Regions from separate parts of the Neobacillus niacini genome, predicted to be linked through region 1. Evidence: riboswitches for the same ligand, from Rfam matches in the RefSeq annotation. Region 1 holds a riboswitch; the other holds the start of a gene.
What was found. Region 1 has a riboswitch for lysine ahead of ACN6MT_RS04465 (transporter substrate-binding domain-containing protein). Riboswitches for the same ligand answer to the same signal wherever they lie in the genome.

Region 2: it holds a riboswitch for lysine, as region 1 does, so the genes downstream of both, dapA (4-hydroxy-tetrahydrodipicolinate synthase) here and ACN6MT_RS04465 (transporter substrate-binding domain-containing protein) in region 1, are expected to answer to the same signal.

The regions. Positions count from the first base shown of each region.
Region 1 covers NZ_CP183883.1:932,905-936,014, reverse strand. The annotation lists gene ACN6MT_RS04470 (amino acid ABC transporter permease) at 1-621, opposite strand, end outside; gene ACN6MT_RS04465 (transporter substrate-binding domain-containing protein) at 683-1,519, opposite strand; lysine riboswitch at 1,623-1,804, opposite strand; gene ACN6MT_RS04460 (CidA/LrgA family protein) at 1,988-2,392, shown strand; gene ACN6MT_RS04455 (LrgB family protein) at 2,362-3,054, shown strand.
Region 2 covers NZ_CP183883.1:148,110-151,219, reverse strand. The annotation lists gene ACN6MT_RS00770 (hypothetical protein) at 1-67, opposite strand, end outside; gene dapA (4-hydroxy-tetrahydrodipicolinate synthase) at 263-1,141, opposite strand; lysine riboswitch at 1,269-1,449, opposite strand; gene ACN6MT_RS00760 (class I SAM-dependent rRNA methyltransferase) at 1,616-2,812, opposite strand; gene ACN6MT_RS00755 (M15 family metallopeptidase) at 3,043-3,110, opposite strand, start outside.

The DNA of each region.
Region 1 (3,110 bases):
CATACATGCTACGAAAAAGGATTCAAAATATCTAAAGTTATTTCCTGAAATCGATTTTGTCACGAAATATAATTCTGTAACGGAAATCACATTCAGAACCGATGTATCTTTAATATTAATAACAAATTGGTTTCCTGTTGCAGGCAGAATATTGCGAATCACCTGGGGTAATACCACATTCCACATTGTTTGGACATGAGTCATGCCGATCGCATGTGCTGCCTCGAACTGTCCCTTATCAATCGAAACAATTCCACCACGGACAATTTCCGCCATATAGGCTCCTGTATTGATGGATACAACAATAATAGCTGCAGCAAAAACATTCATATCGATACCAAATGCTAGCGCAGAACCATAATAGATTACCATTGCTTGTACAATCATTGGTGTTCCACGGAAGAATTCAATATAGATAGATAGAATTGCGTTAATTACGTTTAAAAGTAATTTTTTTGCCCCTCGTTCAGGCATTGGTATTGTTCTTATTACCCCTGCTAATAATCCAATTACTGCTCCAATAACCGTTCCTATAAGAGCAATCATAAGTGTTAAACCAGCGCCACGAAGGAACATAGGCCAGTTTTCTGAAATTATTTTAATGACCCACTCAAGACTCATCTTTTATCCTCCTTTACTGTATAAAACCGACTGTATGATTAATACAGCCGGTTTCTCACTATTACTGTGCTGCTGGTTGATTTTTAATAGCATTATCCATAATGCTTGTGCGTTCTTCTTCTGAGATACCTTTTAAAATTTCATTGATTTTATCTGTAGACTTGCTTCCTTTTTTAACACCAACAGCGATTGCTGTATCATCTGGTGATGTTTTAAATCCATCCTCAAATTCAACCATTACATAGTTATCATTAGCAGCTGAAGCACTAACACCTTCAGGACGCTCTGAAACGTATCCGTCAATTATCCCTGATTCAAGAGCCACCCTCATTGCTGGGAAGTTATCCATTGCTGTTTTCTTTTCTACACCTTTAATTTGGTCAATCACTGAATAATGGAATGTATTTAATTGAGCTGTAACCTTTGCTCCTTTGAAATCTTGAATGGACGTAGCACCTTCATACTTGCTTCCTTTTTTCACAACCATTACTAGGTTGGATGTATAATAATTATCCGAGAAGTCAATTGATTCTTTACGTTCTGCAGTCGGTGACATACCAGCGATGATGGCGTCAATTTTGCCGGATGTTAAAGCTGGTACCAGGCCATCCCACTCTGTTTTGACAATCACTAATTCTTTTCCTAAGCCTTCAGCGACTTTTTTGGCGATTTCTACGTCGTAACCACCAGCATATTCTGAAGAACCAGCGATTTTAACGCCACCATTGGAATCATCGTTTTGAGTCCAGTTAAAAGGAGCATATCCCGCTTCAAGACCAACCTTAAATGTATTATCTTCAGATGATCCAGAATCAGAACTGTTACTTGTCCCACAACCTGCTAATAGAAGAATAGTTGAAACCAATAAAACTATGAATAATGAAAACTTGTTTTTCATAATGTCTCTCCTCCTGTTTTTCCTCTAAATTACGACAAAAAACGACCTGAGGTATACTCAGGTCGCACTATACATAGTTGCCCTTAAGTCCTCTCTTTATCCCAAATGAGATAGCACAACTCAATAAACTGGGGAGTTTATTGAGACAGTCCTGCAGCTCTTAACTACAGACCCAGCATGTAATAACGAGAATATTACAAACTTCGGCGACATTTCCTTCTCCTTAGCATCACGGCTTCTCAAGCTCCACTAAAGACTGTTAAATATCGCGCCTCTACCTCACTGTATAAAAAGTGAGGTCTTATTAAATTATTTTTATATAATACAGTATAAAACCAATATCCGTCAATGGAAACATATAGAAAGCACCTGTGCAATCAATGGGTGTATAATGAAAAAAGTTCTTTAATAGTAGACTTTATAGAAAGAAGGTAAGTTGCAGTCTCTCATTTGAGGGACCCGGAGCATATGAAATTCCTAATCATTGTTTTGCAAATTGGTATATTATATATTTTTTCCTTCATTGGAAAGGCGATTCAAAACCTTTTTCACCTGATGATTCCAGGTAGTATTATCGCACTAATATTACTTTTCGTTTGTTTGTGTTTGAAAATTATCCCGGTAAAATTTATTGAGCAGGGTGCAGGTTTTCTATTAAGTATATTAACTTTGTTTTTTATTCCGGCTACTGTTGGTATCATGAATTACCCTTCCTTGCTTTCGGTTCAAGGTGCAATGCTCTTTATAGTCATTCTATTAAGCACCATAATTACCATCGCAATAGCAGGAAGGGCAAGCCAATTCTTTGAAAAGAAAGCGAAAAATAGAGAGGATGAACAGGAATGCAACAAGCACTATTCCCAATCTGGATGATTTTATTGACTGTCCTTGCCTTCTTCGCAATGACCCGATTATACAACCGTTTCTCATATTCATTTTTCATTCCGGTTTTAACCGCTACCGTCCTGATTGTCATCATCCTCGTAGTGCTTGATATTCCTTATAAAAGCTATATGATTGGAGGACATTGGATTAACTCTCTTTTGGAACCGGCCGTTGTGGCACTTGCTTATCCTTTGTATAAACAACGTCACTTTTTAATGACTCATTTGTTTCCGATATTGGGCGGGGTTTTGATCGGAGCTATCACTGGGATGATGAGTGTCAGCATCTTAGCTAAGATATTTGGAATGTCCCACCCGTTAGTTCTTTCCATTATCCCTAAATCCATTACAACGCCTGTTGCAATTGAAGTGGCTAGAGGATTGGGAGGAAACGCCTCAATAGCTGTAATCAGCGTAATGATTGCCGGCATATTTGGCGTCATGGCAGCGCCCATGATCTTTAAATTCACACAGGTGCATAGCCCCATTGGGAGAGGAATTGGGCTTGGAAGTGCCTCACATGCCATAGGAACTTCAAAAGCTGCTGAATATGGCGAACTTGCCTTTTCTATGAGTTCTGTAACCATGACCTTATGCGCAATTATTGGCTCCTTTTTAGGACCGTTCGTTGTGTGGCTATTTCAAATTTGATTGGTTTATATTTTTAGCACTTTTAGGGGTGGTTCCCTCTTACTAAACGATAAAAA
Region 2 (3,110 bases), 780 kb from region 1:
GAATTGCCCATGCGTTTATTTCCGGCATGTTTTTGTCTCTAGAATTTTTCTTTTTACTAATTTTCATAAATCGACCTGCTTTCAGAGTTTTTTAGGGGCGTAGCAGAGAGGGTAAATCAGGGGAATTGGATGTAACTATTTGTAGTATACAATTTTATAGGGAAGAGGATTATCATGAGAATTGTAATATTTGTGAATATTTGAATATTAATTTTTTGTAAAAAAGAACCTGCCCCACGAAGGGACAGGAATGATAATCAGATTAAACCAGGGTGTTAATTGGGAGTACTTTTTGCAGTGCACTCTTTTCTTCATCATTCAAGGGAATCATGGGAAGACGGACTTCCCCAACCTGGACACCTTGCATATTTAATGCAGCTTTTACTGGTGTAGGGTTAGGTGCTGCAAATAATGCTTTCATAATTGGGAGAAGGCTGCGGTGTAAAACAGCTGCTTCTTGAACACGTCCATTTTTAAATAGTGTAACCATCTCCTGCATTTGATTGCCAATGATATGCGAAGCAACAGACACAACACCTGCGCCGCCGATGGCTAGGACTGGTATAGTTAGTCCATCATCACCACTGTACAATGTAAATGTATCCGGAGTACGGCCAATGATTTCTGCCATGGCATCTAAATCGCCGCTTGCTTCTTTTACCGCCACAATATTACTAATTTCTGAGAGGCGGACAATGGTTTCTACGGAGATGTTGACGGCACAGCGTCCAGGAATATTATAAAGCATTATCGGTAAGGAAGTAGCTTCCGCAATGGCTTTAAAATGCTGAAATAACCCTTCTTGAGATGGTTTATTGTAGTATGGAGCTACGAGCATAATTCCATCAACGCCTGCTGCTTCTGCCTGTTTCGTTAAGCTGATAGATGCTCTCGTGTTATTAGAGCCAGTTCCAGCGATGACAGGCACCCTGCCGGCTGCAACCTCGACCACGAATTTAAATAACGCTATTTTTTCCTCTGTTGTTAATGTTGGAGATTCTCCAGTGGTTCCTGCAACTACTAATCCATCCGTACCATTAGCAATTAAATAATTTACTAGTGCTCTAGCTGCGTGATAGTCAATCTCTCCATGTTGATCAAATGGCGTCACCATAGCTGTTAAAACTTGGCCAAAAATCATCAAGCTCACCCTTTACATAATTTTTAATAAAAATTAGAGGTAGATCAGGTCAATCAATAGTAAACGCAAAAAAGCAGCAACGAAGGCTCGCTACTGCAGTAGAAACATAATTTAAAACCGTTCCTTTGCGTAAGATAGCCCTCCATATAGTCACCTATATGACAGTTCTGTATTTATTCAATAGCAGAACCAGCGGCATAGACAAATGAGATTCTAACCACTTCGGCAAATTCCCCTTTCCACAATCATCCTAGGACCTCATTATCCTCCTATTGCGTACTTATGGTCTTTGCGCCTCTATCCTCACTTCAAGGTAATGAAGTAAGAAAATATTTAATTATTAATAATAATAGCAGAAAATTCTATAAAATTCAAGAGCAAAGGTGCCCTGTCACCGTAGGGACTGCGGTGACAGGCACCACTCGTGGACACTGTCCGTGTGGGGTGGACAGTAAATTCCTATGAACTGGAACTTTATCCTATCTTTTTAATGAAAACTACTTTTAGGTAGTCCGATTCTGGGTAATGTTTATTGGTTCGGAAGTCGTCAGGAAGTGAGTATTCTTCCATTATTTTATAGCGTTTTTTTGATTCCTTAAAGGCTGTATCTATGAACCCTTTAAATTTGTCCATATTAAAAGAGCTAGAATTGGTGGATGCGAGGATCGTTCCGTTATCCTCCGTTATTGAGATGGCATCCTTTAACAGGTTTTTATAATCTTTTTCTGCACTGAAAACAAACTTTTTTGATTTTGCGAAACTTGGAGGATCAAGAATAACGACATCAAACAGTAGCCCTTTTCTTACAGCATATTTGAAGTAGTTGAATACATCCTCTACAATGATATCTTGATCCTCATATGCTATTCCATTCACTTGGAATTGCTCAATTGTTTTACGTTTGCTACGATTAGCAAGGTCGACACTTGTCGTTTTTTTTGCGCCACCTAAAGCGGAAAACACTGAAAACACTCCGGTATAGGAGAATGTATTTAATACCCGTTTCCCTTGTGTATACCTATCTCGTAATGCTTTTCTAACATCCTTTTGATCTAAGAATACACCGACCATAGCACTTTCATTTAAATAAACGGCAATATTGACGCCGTTTTCCTTCACGATAACTGGGAACTCTCCTCGTTTACCTGTGACGAAGTCATCCTCTTCAATGTATTTACCACTTTCATCAAAACGCTTTTTCTGATAGATGGCTTTATACTCCACTAATTCCTTCAATGAATCTATAATAAATTCTCGAAAATGATAAATGCCTATACTGTACCAGGTAATCAAGTAATAACCATCAAAGTAATCAATCGTTAAACCACCGATTCCATCGCCTTCACCATTAAACACTCGAAATGCTGTTGTTTCAGAACTGTTGTAAAAAAATTCTCTCTGATCGAAGGCAGCCTTCAAAGTCTTTTGAAAAAAGCTATGATCAAACGTTTCACTTTCTTTAGCGCTAAGCACCCAACCGAGACCTTTATTTTGCTTACCATAATAGCCTTTAGAAATAAAGTTGTTCTTTTCATCAACAAGGTTTATGGTGCTACCTTCTTCATCTAGAACATTAGGATTCATAATGGTGTCTTTTGTGATAAGCGGGTAGCCGCTTTTATATTTATTAACGAACTTTGATTTCACCTTTAACCTTACTTCTGTTCTCATCTCTTCATCCTATCAGTTGTATTTATTATTAGTATTGTTAACAATGTTTGTAAAATCAATAACTGTCAATCAATCATAACACTGTTTACGAGTGATGCGTATTTCGTCATCAAAATAAAGATAGAGGAACGCATAAAAAAAATCCAGGTAAACTGGATCTAATTTTCTAATCAGGACTATTATTTTCTAAAAAACGATGTATAGGCGAGGAAGGACCTCACTGTTTCCCTTTAATGGGTATCCGCCGTTAAGGATAAATCTGCCGGCCTTTTCCCGTTTTGCAGGTCTCCTAGTGTTA